2 regions of the Nocardioides jishulii genome follow, and region 2 is predicted to be linked to the other one. Evidence: predicted binding sites of a transcription regulator. Region 2 holds the regulator's gene; the other holds the start of a gene.
What was found. Region 2 encodes LexA, which represses DNA repair genes until DNA is damaged. Its sites were predicted from a motif close to TCGAACANNTGTTCGA; they were not measured.
Positions count from the first base shown of each region.

Region 1: FCL41_RS02060 (HNH endonuclease signature motif containing protein) is a predicted target of LexA. The motif match lies at 6,488-6,503, and genes of this name have one in related genera.

Region 1 covers NZ_CP040748.1:449,831-460,729, reverse strand. The annotation lists gene FCL41_RS02085 (glycerophosphodiester phosphodiesterase) at 116-1,543, opposite strand; gene metX (homoserine O-acetyltransferase MetX) at 1,714-2,826, opposite strand; gene FCL41_RS02075 (sensor histidine kinase) at 2,978-4,633, shown strand; gene FCL41_RS02070 (O-acetylhomoserine aminocarboxypropyltransferase/cysteine synthase family protein) at 4,732-6,018, opposite strand; gene FCL41_RS02065 (hypothetical protein) at 6,078-6,266, opposite strand; gene FCL41_RS02060 (HNH endonuclease signature motif containing protein) at 6,688-8,001, shown strand; gene FCL41_RS02055 (acyltransferase family protein) at 8,146-9,300, shown strand; gene FCL41_RS02050 (DUF1416 domain-containing protein) at 9,362-9,658, opposite strand; gene FCL41_RS02045 (sulfurtransferase) at 9,658-10,506, opposite strand; gene FCL41_RS02040 (DUF4395 domain-containing protein) at 10,578-10,899, opposite strand, start outside.
Region 2 covers NZ_CP040748.1:2,937,945-2,948,843, forward strand. The annotation lists gene FCL41_RS17155 (LysM peptidoglycan-binding domain-containing protein) at 1-312, opposite strand, end outside; gene FCL41_RS13945 (GNAT family N-acetyltransferase) at 622-1,413, shown strand; gene lexA (transcriptional repressor LexA) at 1,535-2,263, shown strand; gene FCL41_RS13955 (ATP-dependent DNA helicase) at 2,276-4,252, opposite strand; gene secD (protein translocase subunit SecD) at 4,307-6,583, opposite strand; gene hflX (GTPase HflX) at 6,746-8,278, opposite strand; gene dapF (diaminopimelate epimerase) at 8,341-9,150, opposite strand; gene FCL41_RS13975 (dihydrofolate reductase family protein) at 9,155-9,709, opposite strand; gene miaA (tRNA (adenosine(37)-N6)-dimethylallyltransferase MiaA) at 9,932-10,864, opposite strand.

The DNA of each region.
Region 1 (10,899 bases), 1.0 Mb from region 2:
TTTCCCCAGCCCCACGCCCCCGGCAAGGGGTGAGGACTTCTCCCGGCATGACGACGCTCCCCCGGCCATGGGCCGAGGGAGCGTCGTCGAACGTGCGTGGTGCCGCTGGCGGCTGTCAGCTCGTGGGCGCCGGCGGGTTCAGCACGTCAGCGAGCAGACCGGGCTTGTCGGTGATCAGGCCCTCGGCCCCCGACGCGAGCGCGGTGCGGTAGTCGCTGGCCGTGGCGAGCGTCCACACGCTCGTGGTCAGACCGGCGGCCCGCGCTGCGGCAGTGATGTCCCACGTGGTCAGCAGGTACTGCCCGTGGATCTGCTCGGCCCAGGTCGCCCACTCCGCCAGCTGCGTGGCGCTCGGCGGGAAGACCGTCAGGGCCCCCACCGGCACGTCGGTGTGCGCCTGGGCGAACGGCTTGAGGAAGGCGTGGTTGAACGACGACACCGTCAGCTTGCCGGCAGCCTTGAGTGCGCCCAGCTTGCCGTCGGCGAGCTCGCGGTCGAGCAGGGCACGCATCGCCTCCACCTCCTCGGGCGTCCCGGTGTTGAGCGGGTGGAACTTCACCTCGAGCACCAGGTGGGCCCGACCATCCATCGCGGTCAACCACTCGTCGAGGCTCGGGATGCCCTCGCCGACCCACTGCGCGCCGGCCCAGCTGCCCGCGTCGAGCTGCTGCACCTCTGCCCAGGTGAAGGCGCCGACGGGCTCGCCCTGGCGACCGGGGAAGACGGTCGCGACGTTGGTCGTACGCTCGAACGTCTGGTCGTGCACGATGACGGGCACGCCGTCCTTCGTCAGCTGGACGTCGATCTCCATCGCGGTCGCACCGGCAGTCAACGCCGCCTCCATGGCGCCGAGCGTCTGCTCGGGGCCGAGGGCCGCGCCCGCGCGGTGCGCGATCTCGAGGGGAGTGCGGCTCAGGCCGGTGCGGACCGGAGCCGTGACGACCGTGGGGATGCCGTTGAACGCAGCGGCCCGCACGCGGTACCACGCCGGGTAACGAGCGGCCGCCACGGCCAGGGCGACGTCAGCCTTCTTCGCCGACGTCGTCGCGACCGTCGTCCATGCGCCGTCGACGTGGCGCTCGACGGTGACCTGACGCCCGGCGCGCACCGGCGTCAGCGTGCCGGCGTACGTCGTGGCGACGTCGGCGTCGACGCTGCCCGGACGCGCCGGGAGCTGCTGGGTGACGACCCTGAGGTTGAGGGAGCCGGCGGCGTACGTCTTCTTCCCCACCACCGCGCGGACGCGGTAGCGCACGCTGCCCTTGGCCTTGGTCGGCACGGCGGAGGTGAAGGACACCTTCTTCTTCGCGCCGAGCTTCGTACGCCCGACCGCACGCCACGCCGTGCCGTCACGGCGCTGCAGGACGATGGTCGCCTTGCGCTGCTGCTTGGCCTTCAGCGTGCGGAACTTCTTGGCGGTCGGCCGCTTCGCCGTGAACGTGACGCGCTCGCCGGCGACCGCTGCAGCGACCGACGCGGTCAACGGCTTGCTCGCGCGCGCGGAGGACGCCTCCGCCGCGTGCGTCGGGGAGAGAGCAGCCACAGGGGCCAGGAGACCGAGGGCCAGACCAGCACCCACCACACGACGGGATGCACGACGAGACGACACAACACACTCCAGGATCGGGGGACGCAACAGGCGCGATTGTGCCAACTGCCGGGCCTCCCCGGACGCGAATGCACCAGGCGACGTTGCCGTCCCCTCGGGCTGGATCAGTCCTTGAGGAAGGCTGCGACCCGCTCGTGGTAGCCGGGCGGCTGCAGCAGGAACGAGTCGTGGCCGAAGGGTGAGGCGATCTCGGCGAAGTCGACCTTCGCCCCACAGGCCTCCAGCTGCTCGACCATGCGCAGCGACTGGCGGGTGTCGAAGCGCCAGTCGGAGTCGAACGACGTCACCTGGAACTGCGTACGCGCGGCAGCCAGGCGCTCGGCCGTCCACGGGTCGGCGAACGGGTCGAAGTAGTCGAGCAGTCGCGTCAGGTAGAGGTAGCTGAGCGCGTCGAACCGGTCGAGGAAGACGTCGCCCTGGTGCTGGAGGTAGTGCTCGACGGCGAAGTCGGGCTCCATCCTCATCTCGTCACCGACGGTGTCGCGACGGTGGCCGAACTTCGTGTCGAGCGACTGGTCGGAGACGTAGGTGATGTGGGCCATCATGCGGGCGACCTTCTGCCCCAGCCGCGGGACTGTGTCGTGCTCGACGTAGCGACCGCCGTGGAACTCGGGGTCGCTCATGATCGCCGTGCGGGCGACCGAGGAGAAGGCGATGTTCTCGGTGCTCAGCCGCGACGAGGCCGCGACGAGCACGGCCTTCTCGATCTCGTCGGGGGCGTCGATGGCCCACTGCAGGATCTGCATGCCGCCCAGCGAGCCGCCGACACCGGCGTACACACGCTCCACGCCGAGGTGGCGCATGAGCTTGCGGTGCACCGCGACGAGGTCGCTCATGTGCAGCATCGGGAAGTCGAGGTAGTAGGGCTCGCCGGTCGCCGGGTTGAGCGACAGCGGCCCGGTGGTGCCCGAGCAGCCGCCCAGGATGTTGGGCGCGACGACGAAGAACCGGTCGGTGTCGAGCGGCTTGCCCGGACCGATGATGTTGTCCCACCAACCGCGCTTCTTGGCTCCAAGGTGCAGCCCGGCGGCGTGCGCGTGGCCCGTCAGCGCGTGGCAGACGAAGACGACGTTGTCGCGCTCGGGCGACAGCTCGCCGTAGGTCTCGTACGCCACCTCGACGTGGTCGAGGCGACCGCCGCCACGCAGACGCAACGGATCGCCCTCGGAGAAGAGGACGACCCGCTGCGTCTCGACGTAGTCAAGGGGGCCAGTCACCGCTCCATGATCCCACGCCCGCCCCAGCGCACTGCCCGCGAGGGGGCGGGCGTGGACAGGTGGCGGCAGACCGTTGAACACCGAGGTGGCGCACGACACACTGGTGGCCCGGAATGACGCTTGCCAGGAGGTGCTGACCCTGCGAACCACGGTGAGCGGCCCGTCCCAGGTCCCCCGTCGACACGCCGACCGACCCACCAGCATGGTGTGGCCGGTCTCCACCTTGGTCGTCTCGGTCCTGGTCACCGCCAGCATCCTGGTCGTCGACGGCCCGGACGCCGAGGGGTGGCCGACCGCGCTCGGCCTGGTGGTCCTGACGGCCGTGGCGAGCGTCAAGTGGCTGGTGCACACCGGACGCCTGTCGCAGCGGTGGCGGCCCCTCCTCCCGGTCCTGTCGTTGGCGGCCCTGCTGTGGATGGGCACCGAGATCGTGCCGGTGGCGCCGACGGCCGCCCTGGTGGTGACGCTGCCGCTGCTGTGGCTCGCCTTCGAGTTCGGCACCACGGGCGCGCTCCTCGCCTTCGTCGGCCTGCTCGCGGTCCTGCAGATGCTCTACTCAGGCGGCGTCGTCCCGGGCCAGGGCGAACCCCTGTGGGTGCAGTACGTGCCCCTGGTGCTCCTGGGCCTCGGCCTGCTCTTCGGCGGACTCCAGCTCGCCCTCGAACGCGAGAGGCGCGAGCAACGGCTCACCGAGCAGGCAGACCGGCTCCGCGCCACGCTGGAGGCCTCCGAGGACCAGCTCCTGCTCATGAAGACCCTGCTCGACACCGTGCAGGTCACGATCGTCGCCTACGACGACGCCGGCGAGCAGATCTGGGACAACCCCGACGCCCGCGCTCTGGCCGCCCGGGCCGGGATCCGGAGCGACGGCACGGCCGAGCCGGTGGTGCACTACTACGAGGCCGACCGGGTGACGCCGGTCCCACCGGAGGAGTACGCGATCCCCCGGGCCCACCGGGGGGAGGAGTTCGACGCGCAGCTCGCCTGGTTCGGCCCGCCCGGCGACCAGGTCGCCTACCTGCTCTACGCACGCCAGATCCACCGCACGCCCGAGGACCGCTACGGCTACGTCATCGTGGGCATCCCGGTCACCGACGTCCTGGACTCCGTGCGCGCCCGCGAGGAGTTCCTCACCACCGTTTCTCACGAGCTGCGTACGCCACTCACCTCGATCATCGGCTACCACGAGCTGATCGAGGAGGAGCTCGACGCCGATGACGTCACGGCGCTGTCGATGCTCCGGATCGCCCAGCGCAACGCCCACGTCCTGCTGAGCCGGGTCAGCCAGCTCATCCAGGCGTCGGGCACGGGCGAGGGCATGGAGCTCAAGCTGCGCTCGGTGGACGTGGTCGAGCTGACGGACACCACCCTCACGCAGCTCCATCACGCGGCCGACGCCGCCGGCATCGACCTCACCGTGCAGGTGCAACCGGGACTCAAGGCCACGCTCGACCCGGACAGGTTCGCCCAGGTCATCGACAACCTCGTCAACAACGCTGTGAAGTACACGCCCGCTCCGGGAGCGGTCGACGTACGCCTGTGGCAGCACGCCGACGACCTCGTCCTGGAGGTCGCCGACACCGGCCCGGGACTCAGCGAGAGCGAGCAGAGCCACGTCTTCGAGCGGTTCTACCGCACGGCCAGCGCCACCGAGCAGGCCGTGCAGGGCATCGGCGTCGGACTGTCGGTGGTGAAGGCGATCGTCGAGGCCCACGGAGGCGTGATCGAGCTGGAGAGCAACCCGGGGGCGGGCACCCGCTTCGAGGTGCGGCTCCCCCTCGACGGACCTCCGCAGGCCGAGGTCTGACGCAGCGACGGCGCGGTGGGCGCGTACGGGCCGTACGTCGACGCGAACGGCCCCACCCGCCGGGAGCGGATGGGGCCGTGGGGACGCGGGGCGTCAGGTCACTTGCTGGCGGTGAGCGCCTGCTCGAGGTCGGCGATCAGGTCGTCGACGTTCTCGATGCCGATGGAGAGACGCACCAGGTCCTCCGGCACACCGGCCGCCTCGAGCTCCTCGGGCGTGAGCTGCGAGTGGGTGGTGGTGGCGTTGTGCACCGCGAGCGACTTGGCGTCGCCGATGTTGACCAGGTGGCTGAAGAGGTTGAGCGCCTCGATGAACCTCTTGCCACCCTCACGGCCCGACTTCAGGCCGAAGGAGAGGAGGCCGCCGTAACCCTTGCCGGTGGAGATGCGGTCGTAGACCTCGCGGTCGGCGCTGGACTCCAGACCCGGGTAGGAGACCCACGCGACGAGGTCGTGCGCCTCGAGCCACTGGGCGACGGCCAACGCGTTGGAGGAGTGGCGCTCCATGCGCAGGTGCAGCGTCTCCAGGCCCTGGAGGAAGAGCCACGAGTTGTGCGGGGTGATCGCGGCGCCGGTGTTGCGCAGCAGCACCGTGCGGGCGCGGATGATGAAGGCGAGGTTGCCGACGGCCTCGGTCCACACGACACCGTGGTAGGCGGAGTCCGGGCCGGTGAGGCCCGGGAAGCGCTCGGCGTGGGCGGCCCAGTCGAAGTTGCCCGAGTCGACGATGATGCCGCCGATGGAGGTGCCGTGGCCGCCGATGTACTTGGTGGCGGAGTGGACCACGACGTCGACGCCGTGCTCGAACGGGCGCACCAGGTAGGGGGTCGAGGCGGTGGCGTCGACGATGAACGGCAGGCCCTGCGCGTGCGCGGCCTCCGACCAGGCGTCGAGGTCGGCGACGTTGATCTTCGGGTTGCCGACGGTCTCGCCGAAGACCAGCTTGGTCTTCTCGTCGACGTACTTGGCCAGGTCCTCGGGCTTCGTCGGGTCGACGAAGCGCACCTCGATGCCGAACTGCGGCAGCGTGTGGGCGAAGAGGGCGTACGTGCCGCCGTAGAGCGTGGACATCGCGACGATGTTGTCGCCGGCGTAGGTCAGGTTGAGGACCGAGTAGGTGATGGCCGCGGAGCCCGACGCGACGGCCAGCGCGCCGACGCCGCCCTCGAGCTGGTTGACGCGGTCCTCGAAGACCGACTGGGTCGGGTTCATGATGCGCGTGTAGATGTTGCCCGGCTCGGCCAGCGCGAAGAGGTTCGCGGCGTGCTCGGTGTCGTTGAAGACGTACGAGGTGGTCTGGTAGATCGGGACCGCGCGACTGTTGGTGGTCGGGTCGGCGACCTCCTGGCCGGCGTGCACGGCGAGAGTCTCGGGACGGTAGTTCATGAGGGCTCCTGGGCTGACGAAGTGACGAACAGCGTCACGTCTGAAATACAACTAGGAGACTAGACTTCATTCAGGCCAACGTCTCGCAGTGCGAGCACCGCGTCCGTCACACGAGACAGCAGTTGCTCGGACGTCGTCCCCGGCGCCGCGGTGAGCAGCGCGCGGTCGCGGTCCTCCATGAAGCCCTCCACGACGCCCTCGACACCCAGGAGCGCGTCCCCGAGGTCTTCGCACCGCTCCCCCAGCACCTCCTCGATGTTCTCCGGGAGGGAGACGCCCCAGCCACCGGGCCCGATCGGGAGGTCGATGACCGAGCGGTGGGAGCAGCCATCGCGCGGATCGGTCGCGAGCGCCCACGGGAGCGGGGAGCCGTGGAACCGGGCATGGATTTCGGCGACGTAGGCCGATCATGACGGGCCAACTGCCGGGATCGTGAGGATTTCGAATCACCCATCTAGAGGATGGCTCTTCGAACTGGTGTTCGAATAGAGTGGTCACAGGTTCTCACTCAGGGCACCGGGTCACCGCCTCGGTGGTGGCATCCGGAGACGGTGGGGCCAGTTGCGAGGGTGACGTGATCGTCCGGCAGGTCCGGGCCTCCAGGAGCAACGACCAGCAGACGCCACAGACGCGGCGTGCCGAGTCGTGGTCGTGGGAGGAGGTGGGGTCGTGCATCCGGTGAACGCTGTTGCTGCGTCGATCAGCTCGTCGCTGAAGTCGGTGGCCGACGTGAACCCGACCTTCATGCGGACCGAGGAGAAGGCGGATGCACTCCTCGCCTTGGCGGACGCGGAGTCGCGCGTGGCCGAGCTGCGGCTGCGGGTCATGGCTGCGGCCGGTGACGTCGCCGAAGGTGGAGGGTTCCGCTCGATCGCGACCTGGCTGGCCCACCACGGGCGCGTACGCCGCGGCGACGCCGCCGCCGACCTGCGGCTGGCCGAGGCGCTCGACCGCGACCTGCCGGTCCTGGCCGCAGCACTGCGCGAGGCACGGACCAACCTGGCCCAGACCCGGGTGATCGCGCACGCGATGGCGGAACTGCCCGACGACGTCGACCAGGACGTCCTCGCCCGCGCGGAGGCCGAGCTGGTGAGGCTGGCCGACGACCATGACCCCAAGGACCTGGCCGTGCTGGGGCGCCGCATCCTTGAGCTGGTCGACCCCGACCGCTTCGAGGAGGCCGAACGCCGCCGCCTCGAGCAGGCCGAGCGGTACGCCGCCCAACGTCAACGCCTGCGCCTGCGCGCGGCCGGAGACGGACTCACCCGGATCTCCGGGGTCCTCCCCGACGCCGTCGCAGCCCGCCTGGCCACCTACCTGCACGCGTTCACCAACCCGCGGCTGGCCGACGGGGCCGTACGCGCGTCCACGGGCGCCGAGGGCAACGCGGGTGGCGTTGGAGGCAACGGGCACGGCGAGCGCGGCGCGGGCGCGCGACGCTTTCGGGCCGCCGTCAACCACCCACGGCGGCTCGCCGAAGCCTTCGGTCAGCTCCTGGAGACCCTCGACCCGAAGCGCCTGCCGATCCACGGCGGCGACGCGACGAACGTGACCGTCACGATCTCCCTGGACGCCCTGCGCGACGGCATCGGCACCGCGACCCTGGACAACGGAGTCCCCGGCGACGGGTTCGACACCCTCACCGCCGCCCAAGCCCGACGCCTCGCCTGCAACGCCAAGATCATCCCAGCCGTCCTGGGCACCGACTCCGAAGTGCTCGACCTCGGGCGGGCCTCACGACTCTTCACCAAAGCTCAACGCCGCACACTCCTGCTGCGCGACACCACCTGCCGGGCCCAGGGATGCGACATCCCCGGCACCTGGTCCGAAGCCCACCACCTCGTCCCCTGGTCGCAGGGCGGCACCACCGATCTCGACAACGCCGCCCTTCTTTGCTCCCACCATCACCACCGAGCCCACGACCCCGGCTACGACACCAGCCGGATGGCCAACGGCGACCTACGGTTCCACCGACGGAGGTAGACCGATGCTTGCGGCGAGGCTGGATGACACTCGGTCGTCTGACCGCGGCGCAGGACGACCATCACACCTGCCCTGGCAGGAGGGCCATCCTCGGCTTCCGCAAATCCACGGCGCGGCACGCGTTCTCGGGGGACCATGACTCGCATGACCACGAGGACACGCTGGGAGCGCGCCCACGAGTCCTACCGGTCACGCAAGCACTTCGCATCATTGGACGGCCTCAGAGGGATCAGCATCATCGCCGTCGTGTGGCATCACTCGGCGGCGACGAGCGACGGCGTCCTGAGCCTGGGATACCGCGGCGTCGACCTCTTCTTCGCCATCTCGGGGTTCCTCATCACGACGTTGCTCCTGCGTGAGCACGAAGCACGCGGCCGCATCGACTTTCGCGCCTTCTTCGTACGTCGGGCGTTGCGCATCTTCCCGCTCTACTACGCCGTTCTCGCCTTCTACCTCGTGCTCTGCTGGGGACCACTCCGGGGAACTCGCGTGAGCGAGAACTTCTTCACGAACCTCCCGGCCTTTGCGACCTACACGACGAACTGGTTCGTCGAGCTCACCCCCGGCGAGCCGACGGTCTTCTACCACGCATGGTCACTGGCCACCGAGGAGCAGTTCTACCTCCTGTGGCCGCCACTTCTCATGCTGCTGCTGCCTCGCCGCTTCGGCCTGACGGCAGCGGGGATCATCATCGGCGCGCTTGCGATTGCCGACGTGGCGATCGCGAGCACCACCAGCGCCGATTCCTTCGCGCTCACGGTGTTCACCAGTCTCGCCACCGCCATCTGCGCAGGTGCACTCATGGCGATCGCGCTCCACTCCCGAGCCGTGTTCGTTCGCATCGCGCCGCTCCTGTGCAACCCCGTCGCACCCCTGTGCGCGGCACTGGCGGTCGCCGCACTCCTCTTCGTGAAGCCGGACCCGACTCTGCTGGCTGTCTCGATGGCGACACTGGTGGCAACCACGTGCATGCGAGACGATCACCTCCTTCGCCCACTCTTGACCTGGAAGCCGCTCGCCTACCTCGGCCTCGTGAGCTATGGCATGTACCTCCTCCACCCCCTGGCACTCCGCCCCATGGTGGCCCTCGTGAGCCCGACCTACTGGTTCCCGATGACCATGGCCGTGACGCTCGTGATGGCTTGGGCCAGCTACCGCTACCTCGAGTCGCCCCTGCTCCGAGCGAAGGGTCGGTTCTCGCCCGGACGGTTCCAGAACCCTCCGTCGCCGAGGACCACCACGGCGGCGCGAGGAGAAGAACCTTCCCGTCACGCCCTCGCCGTGAAGTCACCGAGCTGAACGCACAGAACCCCGTCCCGCACGAGGCGGGACGGGGTCCTGGGAGTGGATCAGTGCGAGGTCAGACCGCGATCTGGACCTCGGCCACGGAACCGACCTGGGCGTGGACCTTGCGGTCCACCGGCTCGGCCTTGGGGGCAAGGGCGCGCAGCGTCCAGACGCCCTCGCCGGCGAAGAACCGGAAGTGGCCGGTGGCCGACAGCGGGACCTCGGCGGTGAACTCGCCGGTCTTGTCGAGCAGGCGCACATAACCGGTGGCCACGGGCTCACCGTCACGCAGGACCTGGCCCTGGATCACGGCCTCCTTGGAGACGTTGACGCCGTCGAGCGAGAGACCGCCCTCAACCGCGCCGCACATCAGGCGACACCGGGCTCGTCGCCGAGCGCGACCGGGACGCCGACGAGGGAGCCGTACTCGGTCCACGAGCCGTCGTAGTTCTTGACGTTCTTGTAGCCGAGCAGCTCCTGCAGCACGAACCAGGTCAGCGACGAGCGCTCACCGATGCGGCACAGCGCGATGGTGTCCTTGGAGTCGTCGATGCCGACCTCGTCGTAGAGCTTGCGCAGCTCGTCGTCGGACTTGAAGGTGCCGTCGTCGTTGGCGTTCTTGCTCCACGGCACGTTGAGCGAGGTCGGGATGTGGCCGGCGCGCTGGGCCTGCTCCTGCGGGAGGTGGGCCGGGGCGAGCAGGCGACCGGCGAACTCGTCGGGGCTGCGCACGTCGATGAGGTTCTGCACGCCGATGGCGTTGACCGCGTCGTCGCGGAAGGCGCGGATCGAGAGGTCCTGCTCCTGGGCGACGTAGCTGGTCGCCTGGCGGGTCGGGACGTCCTTGGTCAGCTCGCGGGCGTCGAGCTCCCACTTCTTGCGGCCACCATCCATGAGCTTGACGTTCTTGTGGCCGTAGAGCTTGAAGTACCAGTACGCGTAGGCGGCGAACCAGTTGTTGTTGCCGCCGTAGAGGATGACGGTGTCGTCGTTGCTGACGCCGCGCTCGGAGAGCAGCTTCTCGAAGCCCTCCTTGTTGACGAAGTCGCGGCGGACCTGGTCCTGCAGGTCCTTCGTCCAGTCCAGCTTGATCGCGGTCGGGATGTGGCCCTTGTCGTAGGCGGCGGTGTCCTCGTCGACCTCGATCAGGACGATGCCGTCGGCGCCGAGGTTGTCCTCGACCCACTGGACGGAAACGAGGGAGTCTTCACGGCTCATGTCTGGTGCTTCTCTCTTTCGGGATGGTGGTGCAGGTGACCAGGTGTGTCAGGTGTGTCAGGTGGGTGCGCTCAGGCCGTGCGGGGCGACGTGGCCCGGCGCAGCAGGAGGTACATCTCGCAGCCGAGGCAGAAGCCGAAGGCTGCGTTGAGCAGGGCCGCGGCCAGCGCGAAGCCGACGGCGACGAGGCCCACGATCTGGAGGCCGGCGAGGAAGCCGACCAGGCCGACGACCGCGAACGCGAGGCCCACGGCCTGGGCGAACCGCGGCGGCGCCGAGTCCTCCCACTCCGCGGGCGGGCCGAGGCGGGGTCGTACGAGGGTGCGGAAGAGCCAGGCGTACGGCGTGCGGCTGACGCCGAGCAGGGCTCCGGCGGCGAAGAGCACCGCCTGG
Region 2 (10,899 bases):
GCCCAGGGTGACCACGGACGAGTCGAGGTCGTTGAGCTCGCGGATCTCGGTGATCATCGAGCGGACCTCGCCGTCCTCGGCGACTTCGGCGGCGATGCCCCACAGGGTGTCGCCCTCGTTGACCACGACCACCTCAGTGGCGCGAGCGGCGCCGGCCTCCTCGCTCGCCGAGGAGACACCGCTGAGAGCGATGCCGACGACCAGCGCAAGGACCAGGGCGGCCAGCACGACGACGACACGGCCCCGACGGGTCAACCGGACCTGACCGAGCGGCGAGGCCGGGATGGTGGCGTGGGTGGCGATGCTGGTCATGGAGACCTCCTGGGGAAGTGGTGGTCGTGCGTGGTGCGTGCGTCTCGAGTGAATGTCTATGCGGAGCCGCCGACAGTTTTGGAGAACTGAACCCCTGCACCACCGGCGGATTCGATCAGACGTTCGATCGAGCACATGTTCGACGTTAGAGCACATGTTCGAACGAAGCAAGCGTCGTTCGAACAAAAGTTCGATGCGATCCAGAGGGGTCCCGGCATCTACCTGATTCGGCATGCGCAGGAGGGGCCATCTCCCATGTCACCCTTTTCGGGCATGCACCGGTCGCCACGCACCCCTAGCGTCTGGCGCATGCGAGACCTCCTCACCACGGCCTCAGACACGATCGAGGCCGACTTCGCGGCGCTGCAGAGCGCGATCTCCCGATCCCCCTCCCTGTCGACGGCCGACGAGCCCGACGCGACCGTCTACTGGTCGTCGGAACCACTCACGCTGCTCAACGTGGTGGCCAACGCGCGGATCGCCCCCGACTCCGTGGCGACGCGGGCGCCCGGGCTGCTCGCCCCCTTCTTCCGGCGGGGACTGCCCTTCCAGTGGGTCACCACGCCGTCGACGACCACCCCCGCACTGGAGGCGAGGCTCGCCCAGGCCGGCCTGCTCGCCCGCGAGTACCCGGCGATGCACACCAAGCTCGGCGCCCCCATCGACCCGGAGACGCCTGACGACGTCTTCATCGACGTCGCCTGGCCCGACGGGATCGAGCCGGCCAGCCGCGCCGTCCTCCAGGCGCTGGGGCATCCCGCAGCCCAGCAGGACGTCACCCTGGGCGTCCTCGACACCCTCGACCCCTCCGACAACCTCTTCTTCGTGGCCCGCAGCCTGCGGACGGGCGAGGTCCTTGGCGCGAGCACCATGCACACGCGAGGCGCCAGCGTCATGCTCGCCAACATCAGCACCACGCCTGCGGCCCGCGGTCGCGGCATCGGCCGCGCCCTGGGCGCCACCATGATGAACCGAGCCGCCTCGATCGGGATCCAGACAGCCACCATGATCACGAACTCCCGCGCCTACCCGACCTACGTCGAGCTCGGCTTCCGGACGCAGTTCACCTGCGTGACCTGGGTCTGGGACCCCACCCGCTGACCTCCACGGCCCGGCAGCGTCGACGGGGGCGTGACACGCCGTTCGAACACATGTTTGAACTGGTGTCTGGATCCGACTAGCGTGAGGCCCACGCCAGTCCGCAACACCCAGGAGGATCCAGATGCCCAAGTCCAGCGGCGACACCGGCAAGGTCGTGTCCCTGCCCGACGGCCCTCCTGACGCGACGGGCCTCACCACCCGGCAGCAGCTGGTCCTGACGACGATCCAGGAGGCACTGGAGACCCGGGGCTACCCGCCGAGCATGCGCGAGATCGGCACGGCCGTCGGCCTCACCAGCTCCAGCAGCGTGGCCCACCAGCTCAAGACGCTGGAGGAGAAGGGTTTCCTCAAGCGTGACCCCAACCGGCCGCGCGCCCTCCAGGTCTTCCTGCCGGAGTCGATGGCGGCCTCCCGCGCCGTCTCCAGCGCCGACGAGTCGGAGTTCGACCCCACCGGCGTCGGCGACGCCGCCCCTGCGGCGACGTACGTGCCCGTGGTCGGTCGCATCGCGGCCGGTGGTCCGATCCTGGCTGAGGAGCGCGTCGAGGACGTCTTCCCGCTGCCCAAGCAGCTGGTGGGCGAGGGCACGCTCTTCCTGCTCGAGGTCTCCGGCGACTCGATGGTCGACGCCGCCATCTGCAACGGCGACTACGTCGTCATCCGTCAGCAGCCCGACGCGGTCAACGGCGACATCGTCGCCGCGATGATCGACGGCGAGGCCACGGTGAAGACCTTCCAGCGCAAGGACGGCCACGTGTGGCTGCTCCCGCACAACGCGGCGTACGAGCCCATCGACGGCACGCACGCCACCATCCTGGGCAAGGTCACCGCGGTCCTGCGCAGCCTCTGACCCCGTAGGCCGTCAGTCCGCGGTCGCGATGCGGCCGAGGGCCTGACGGACCACGGCGGGATCCGTCGTCGACCACATCGGCGGCAGGCTGGCCTTGAGGAAGCTGCCGTAGCGCTTCGTCGCGAGGCGTGGGTCGAGGATCGCCACCACGCCCTTGTCCTCCGTGGTGCGGATCAGGCGACCCACCCCCTGGGCCAGCAGCAGCGCTGCGTGGGTCGCGGAGACCTGCATGAAGCCGTTGCCACCCGCCTTGTCCGCCGCTCGCGAGCGCGCCGACATCAGCGGGTCGTCGGGACGCGGGAACGGGATCCGGTCGATCAGGACCAGCTGGCAGGTGTCGCCGGGCACGTCGAGCCCCTGCCACAACGTCAGGGTCCCGAAGAGGTTCGTGTGCGGGTCCTCGACGAACTGGCGTGACAGCTCGGGCAGCTGAGCGTCGCCCTGGGCCAGCGTGGTCAGGTGGGGCAGGCGCTCCCGGACCGCCTCGGCGGCTGCCTCCGCGGCGCGACGGGACGAGAAGAGGCCCAACGTACGCCCCTGCGCTGCGTCGATCAGGTCGACGATCTCGTCGACCTGGGCCTTGCCCAGGCCGTCGCGCCCGGGGTCAGGGAGGTGGCGGGCCACGTAGAGGATCCCCTGGCGCGCGTAGTCGAAGGGCGAGCCCACGTCGAGGGCCCGCCACGGGAGCGCGTCGTCGGCCGCCGACTCGCCGGCGCCGGTGTCCACGCGCTCCGACGGCTTGAGCCCGAGGCTGCCGGCGACCGCGTTGAAGTCGCCCCCCAGCATCAGGGTCGCGGAGGCGAAGATGACGGTCTTCTCGGTGAGCAGCCGCTCGCGCATCTGCGCCCAGACCTGGAGCGGAGCGACGGCCAGTCGGGCCGGGATCCGCTCACGCGCCTCGTTGAGCCAGAGCACGTCCGACTCCTTGAAGGCGGCCATCCGCTCGGCGGTCGCGAAGACCTCCTGCGCCAACCCCTTGGCCTGCGTACGCCCGGCGTCACCGTCCGCCTCGTCCTTGCCGAAGGCGGAGACCAGCGACCGTGCGGCGTCGCGCACGAGCACCAGCGCGTCGGAGAGCTGCTCCCCCGGCGTCTCGATCCGGCCTGCCGAGGTGGCGGCCAGGGCGTCGGCGAGCGCGTCCGCGGCATCGGCCAGGTCGTCGGCCGCCGTCGAGGCGTCGCCCTTGTCGGCGACGTGCTTCTGCGAACGACGTGCCGCGCGCTCGACGTCTCCGACGGTGAGCTCGTCGGTGGCGGCCTGGGTGACGCGGCTGACGAGCTCGTGGGCCTCGTCGATGACCACGACGTCGTAGTCGGGGATCATCGGCACGCCCTCGATGGCGTCGATGGCCAGGAGCGAGTGGTTGGTGACGATGAGGTGGGAGTTGGCGGCCTTCTCCTTGGCCCGCTCCGCGAAGCACTCCTGGGCGAAGGCGCAGCGTGCGGCCCCCAGGCACTCGCGGTGGTTGACGCTGACCTGGCGCCACACCCGCTCGGTGTGGCGCGGCGCGTGGTCGCGCTCGCCCGTGCCGCCAGCCTCGGACTCCTTCTCGGCCCAGCCACGCAGGGCGAGGACCTCGGCGCCCATCGACCCCTCGGGGATGTCGACGAGCACGCCCTGGTCGTCGGGCACGCCCTCACGGATGCGGTGCAGGCAGGCGTAGTTGGAACGGCCCTTCAGGACGGCGTACGTCGTGTCGAGCCGGTCGCCGACCGCCTCGACGAGCCGCGGGATGTCGCGCTCGACGAGCTGGTGCTGCAGGGCCAGGGTCGCCGTCGCCACCACGACGCGGTCGTGGTTGAGCAGGCTCGGCACGAGGTAGCCGAGCGACTTCCCGGTGCCGGTGCCGGCCTGGATGACGAGGTGCTGCTGCTCCGTCATCGCCCGCGCGACGGCCTCGGCCATCTCGACCTGCCCGGTGCGCTCCTTGCCCCCCAACGCCTCGACGGCGGCGGCAAGGACCTCACGGACGGGCGACTCTGCTGGCACCGGCTGAACTCTAGCCAGCGAGGCCGACAACTCCGGCACCGACGCCTCGTCGGGTCAGACGACGGCGCCCGAGTCGTCGCGCTCGATCGTGGCCTTCTGGGCCTTCTCCTTCGCCATCGGCCACTTCTGCTGCAGGTAGGTGACCAGTGGCGTCGCCACGAAGACCGAGCTGTAGGTACCGACGACCAGACCGACCAGCAGGGCGATCGAGAAGTCGCGCAGCGAGTCGCCACCGATGATCGCCAGGGCCGCCAGGATGAACATCGTGCCCAGACCGGTGTTGACCGTGCGCGGGAGCGTCTCCACCGCCGCCTTGTTGGCCTGCGCGGCGAAGGTGTCGGTCGGCTTGGAGCCCCGCCAGCGTTCGCGGATGCGGTCGAAGACGACGACCGTGTCGTTGACGGACAGACCGATGATGGTCATGGCCGCGGCCAGGAAGATGCCGTCGATGGGCTTGCCGAGCCACGCGAAGAGGCCGACCACGATGGCGACGTCGTGCATCATCGCGATCACGGCGGAGACACCGAAGGTCCACTTGAAGCGGACGGCGAGGTAGAGCAGCTGCGCCAGGAACGCCACGCCGAAGGCGATCAGCGCCCGGTCGCGCAGCTCCTTGCCGAAGGACGCACTGATCTTCTCGTCGCGCTCGAGGTCGGCCGTGCCGCCGATCGTGGCGATGACGTCCTGCACCTGCTGCGCCTCCTCACCGGAGATGGTGCCGGTGCGGACGAGGATCTTGCCGCCGTCGGTCTCCTGGACCGAGGCCACGTCGTTGACGTCGGCGTTGGCCAACGCCTCACGCGCGTCGTCGGCGGTCACCGTCTTCTGCGTGGAGTACTCCAGGACCCGGCCACCGGCGAACTCGACGCCGAGGTTGAGGCCGTTGACGAAGATGCCCGACAGCGCGATGACGGTGACGACACCGGACAGGGCCAGCCAGTTGCGGCGCCCCTTCATCAGGTCGGGGTTCTTGCGGTCGAGCCACTTGCGCACCCGGCCGATGTCACCGATGCCGGTGACCGCGGGGTGCTTGGAGATCCACTTGTTGGAGACACCGACCTCGGTCAGCACCCGCGCGATGATCAGCGCGGAGATCATCGAGGCGATGACACCGATGGTCAGGGTGACACCGAAGCCCTTGATGGGTCCGGAGCCGAGGAAGAAGAGCAGGCCGGCTGCGAGCAGCGTGGTGACGTTGGAGTCGATGATCGCGCTCCACGCCTTGTTGAAGCCGACCATCAGGGCGCGACGCAGCCCGGCGGAGGGGTACGCGGCGTACTCCTCCCGGGCGCGCTCGAAGACGAGTACGTTGGCGTCGATCGCCATGCCGATCGCGAGCACGAATCCGGCGAGGCCGGGCAGTGTCAGCGTCGACCCCAGCGCGATCAGCATCGCGTAGGCGAGCAGGGCGTACGACGCGAGCGCCAGGGTGGCCATCAGGCCGACGAAGCGGTAGACGGCGACGATGAAGAGCCCGGTGAGGGCGATACCGACGACACCGGCCCAGATGGAGTCGTCGATGGCCTGCTTGCCCAGGGTCGGGCCGGCGAAACGGACGTCGATCGGCTTGACCTCGAGGGGCAGCGAACCACCCTCGATCAGGGCCGCGAGCTCGTTGACCTCGTCGACGGTGAAGCCGCCACTGATCTGGGTGCCGCCCTGGATGGAGGAGCCACACGGGACCTGCACCTCGGGGGCGGAGATCACCTTGTTGTCGAGCACGATCGCGATGCGGCGCTGGTCGCCCTCGGCGCAGGCGGCAGCAGCGGAGAGGTCACTGAACTTCTTCGAGCCCGCGCGGCTGAAGTCGACGTCGACGACCCATTCGGTGCCCTGCGGCTGACCGGGCTGGGCGCCGGTGATGTCCTCACCCTCCAGGGCGGTGGGGCCGATCTCGAGGTAGCCCTCACCCGGGGTGTCGCTCTCGACGATCCTGTTGCCCTTCTTGGAGGGCTTCTGGTCCTTGTCGGTGATCGAACCCGCCACGACCGGGTGGACGGTCAACTGTGCCGTCTGGCCCAGCTGCTCGGCCGCCTCGTCGGCGTCCTTGACGCCCGGGAGCTCGACGATGATGCGGTTCTCACCGGAGCGGACGATGTTGGGCTCGGAGAGGCCGAGGGCGTTGACGCGCTGCTCGAGGACGGCCTTGGTGCGGTCGGTGTTCTCCGCGTTGGCCTTCGTCCCGTTGGGCGAGTCGTAGGTCTGGAGGGTGACCGAGACGCCACCCTTCAGGTCGAGGCCCAGGGTGGGTTCCTTGTTGAGCGCCAGCGCAGCACAGCCGGCCAGGAGGCCGAGCACCAGCACGAAGCGAATCCAAGCAGCACGAGACATGCGCGTCATCTTTCCTCAGCGTTGCGCGCCGCCCCCGTCCGGGGCGGTACTGAGACTCCAACGAGCCCCCAGCGGATCAGGTTCCCATGGAACGTCACGACATCCGACACGAACCCGCCCATCGATCGCCCCGAGCGTGTCGGACGGGAGGGACGGCGGCGCTCAGACTGCGTACTCCTGCAGCTCGCCCGCCAGGTCGGCGTTGACGCGTCCGGAGACGTGGGTGCCCTCCCCGGTGTGCTCCAGCGTGGCGATCTCGCCGTGCTGGTGCAGCTTGTTGAGCAGGTCGCCACGGTCGTAGGGCAGCAGGGCCTCGAACTCGATGTCGGGGTGGGGCAGCTCCTCCTCGACCAGCTGCAGCAGCTCGGGAATCCCCTCGCCGGTCCTGGCGGAGACCACCATGCTGTGCGGCTCGCGCTGACGCAGGCGGGCCAGCGTCAACGGGTCGGCGGCATCGGCCTTGTTGATCACGACGATCTCGGGGATCTTGTCGGCCTCGATCTCGGCGAAGACCTCCCGCACCGCGGCCAGCTGGCCTTCCGGGTCGGGGTGGGAGCCGTCGACCACGTGCAGGATCAGGTCGGCCTCGCCGACCTCCTCCAGCGTCGAGCGGAAGGCCTCGACCAGCTGGTGCGGCAGGTGGCGCACGAACCCGACGGTGTCGCTCATCGTGTAGACGCGTCCGTCGCTGGTGGTCGTACGCCGCGTCGTCGGGTCCAGCGTCGCGAAGAGGGCGTCCTCGACGAGGAGGCCGGCGTCGGTGAGCCGGTTGATCAGCGAGGACTTGCCGGCGTTGGTGTAACCGGCGATCGCGACGCTCGGCACCTTGTTGCCGCGCCGCTTGGAGCGCTTGGTCTCGCGGACCTTCGACATGCCCTTGAGCTCACGACGCAGCTTGGCGATCCGGTCGTTGATGCGACGACGGTCGGTCTCGATCTTCGTCTCACCGGGGCCGCGGCCACCGATGCCCTCACCGCCGGAGACCCGTCCACCGGCCTGGCGCGACAGGTTGCCACCCCATCCGCGCAGGCGCTGCTTCATGTAGCTCAGCTGGGCCAGCTCAACCTGGGCCTGGCCCTCCTTCGACTTCGCGTGCTGGGCGAAGATGTCGAGGATCAGGGCGGTGCGGTCGACGACCTTCACCTTGAGCCGGTCCTCGAGGTTCCTCAGCTGGCTGGGCGCGAGCTCTCCGTCGCAGATGACCGTGTCAGCGCCGGTGGCCTTGACGATCTCGGCCAGCCCCTCGACCTTCCCGCGACCGATGTAGGTGGCCGGGTCCGGGCGCTGGCGGCGCTGGTAGAGCGCCTCCAGGACCTCCGAGCCGGCAGTCTCGGCGAGTGCGGCGAGCTCGGCCATGGAGTTCTCGGCGTCCGCCACGGTGCCCTCGGTCCAGACGCCCACCAGGACGACCCGCTCCAGACGCAGCTGGCGGTACTCGACCTCGGTGATGTCCTCGAGCTCGGTCCGCAGCCCCGCAGCGCGCTTCAGCGCGTAGCGCTCGGCGAGGTCCATCTCGCCGGCGGTCGCCTCGTTCAGCTCCGGGTCGGGCTCGTCGACATACCCGGAGACGAAGTCGTCCGACCCGTCCTCGTCAACGTCATCCAGGGGCTCGAGCGCGTCGAGGTCCTTGTCGTCGTCCCAGGCGCGGGTGGCGGCGAGCTCGTCTGCAAGGGTGAAGTTCTTCTCGTTCGTCATATGGCGTCCAGCCTAGGTCGCCGCGCCTGAGCGCGCGACCCGTTATCGCCGGCCGCGACGCCTCAGAGGTCGGTCTCGCCGCGCGCCACCAGCACGGCCGGACCAGTCATCAGGATCCGGTCGTCCTCGGTCCAGGTGATCGAGAGCGTGCCACCGGGCACGTCGACGGCGTACGCGGTGCCCCGCGCCGCGTCGTCGAGCAGTGCGGTCGCGACCATCACCGCGCAGGCTCCGGTGCCGCAGCTCCGGGTCTCGCCCGAACCACGCTCGTGCACGCGCATGGCGACGTGGTGCTCGCCGCGTCGTACGACGAACTCGACGTTGACCCCGTGCGGGTAGACGCCGGCGTCGTGGCCGGGCGCCACGAGCAACGAGCCCGCCTCCGACAGGTCGTCGACGAAGGCGACCGCGTGCGGATTGCCCATGTCGACGTTGGCCGCGGTCCACGCGCGCTCCCCCACCGAGACGGTGGACGGGTCGCCCACCAGCGGCTTGCCCATGTCGACGGTCAGCAGGTCACCGGAGACGGTGACCACCTTGACGCCCCCGCGGGTGGCGACCTCGACGGGCCGGTCGGCCGCGACCAGACCTTCGTCGAGGAGGTGACGCGCGAAGACCCGCACCCCGTTGCCGCACATCTCCGAGACCGAGCCGTCGGAGTTGCGGTAGTCCATGAACCACTCGGGGCCGGACTCCCCCAACGCTTCGGTGCGGACCACGCGCAGGACACCGTCGCCGCCGATGCCCGCGCGGCGGTCGCACAGCGCCCGCACCCGCTCGACGGGGAGCTCCCCGTGGAGCGAGCCGTCGTGGTCAGGCAGCAGCACGAAGTCGTTCTCGGTGCCGTGGCCCTTGAGGAAGGGATAGCTCACCGGGTCATTCTCCCACGGGGGCGAGGCCCGGGCCGAGGACCGTGTAGCGGGTGCAGACGAAGTCGCCGTTGCGCACGACCTCCTCCAGCCGCAGCTCCACGCGCGCCGGGAGCAGCGGCGCCCCCGCCCCCAGGGTCACGGGAGCCAGCTGCACCCAGAGCTCGTCGACGAGGCCGGCCTCGACGAACCGCGCCACCAGTTCACCGCCACCGACCAGCCACACGTCCTTGCCCCCTGCCGCCTCGGAGGCTGCGGCGTGCACGCTGCGTACGTCGTCGAGGGTGTCGGCAGCGACGAACGAGACCCCCTCGACCGGTTGGAACTCCCGGTGCGTGAGGACCCAGGTCGCCAAGCCACCCATTGCCGCCTGCTCACCGTGGTCGAGCAACCACTGCCACGTGGAGGCTCCCATCACCGCTGCGCCGAGGCGCGGCTGGAACGTCTCGAAGCCCATGGCGCCGCCCGCGTCGATGTCCCGCGTCACCAACCACGACAGGTCGTGGTGGGGGTCGGCGATGTAGCCGTCCAGGCTGCAGCCGGTGTAGAAGATCGTGCTCATCGGGCCATTCTGGCGCCCGGTCGAGGCCGCAGGAGTCAAGCGTGTCCACGTGATGGGCACCACACTTCCCAGACCTGCTACCACTCGGTAAGTTGCGGATCCGTAGGGAGGCTGGGAGACCTTCCTACGTGCAGAAACCTCCGTCGCCCGGCACCACAGCGGCGGAGCCCCGTACTGGGGAGGGAGACACGGAGGGCGGTCCCGCAAGGGATCGCCCTTCGGTCATTTCCCGTCGCGCCCCTCGGCCAGCGACCGCACCGCTGCCACGGCGCGGTCGACGCGATCGGGGGCGTCGAAGGGCACCCAGGTGATCCGGTCGTCCTTGCGGAACCATGAGTCCTGGCGCCGGGCGAAGCGCCGGGTCGCGATGACCGTGCGCTCCTTGGCCTGCGCCAGGTCGAGCTCGCCGGCCAGGTGGGCCGCCACCTCGCGGTAGCCGATCGCCATGGCGGCCGTACGCCCCTGCGCCAGCCCTCGCGCGAGCAGGCCCTCGACCTCCTCGACGAACCCCTCGGCGAACATCTCCTCCACGCGCTGCTCGATCCGTGCGTCAAGGGTGGGTCGATCGATGTCGACCCCCACCTGCACCGTCAGGGGGTCGACGTACTCCAGGCGCGGGAGCGTGGCGCTGTAGGGGCGACCGGTCAGCTCGACGACCTCGAGGGCGCGCACGATGCGCCGGCCGTTCTCGGCCAGGATCCCGGCGGCCGCCTCAGGGTCGACCGCGGCCAGACGACGGTGCATCTCGGCCGGGCCGACCTGCGCCAGCTCGTCCTCCAGCCGGAGGCGGAGGGTCTCGTCGGTGCCGGGGAACTCGAACTGGTCCAGCACCGCGCGCACGTAGAGCGCGGAGCCGCCGACGAGCACCGGCGTACGCCCGCGCCCCCGGATCTCCGCGATGCGCGCGCGGGCGAGCTGCTGGAACTCCGCCACGCTCGCCGACTCGGTCACCTCCATCAGGTCCAGGAGGTGGTGGGCGATGCCGCGGCGCTGGGCGGGCGGGAGCTTGGCCGTGCCGATGTCCATGCCGCGGTAGACCTGCATGGCGTCGGTGTTGACCACCTCGCCGTCGAGCAGCTCGGCCAGGTCGAGCGAGAGACCGGTCTTGCCAGCCGCCGTCGCACCGACCACGGCGACGATCGGCGGCAGGCTCATGGGACTAGTGTTCCAAAGAGCCGGGAGCGCTGCGG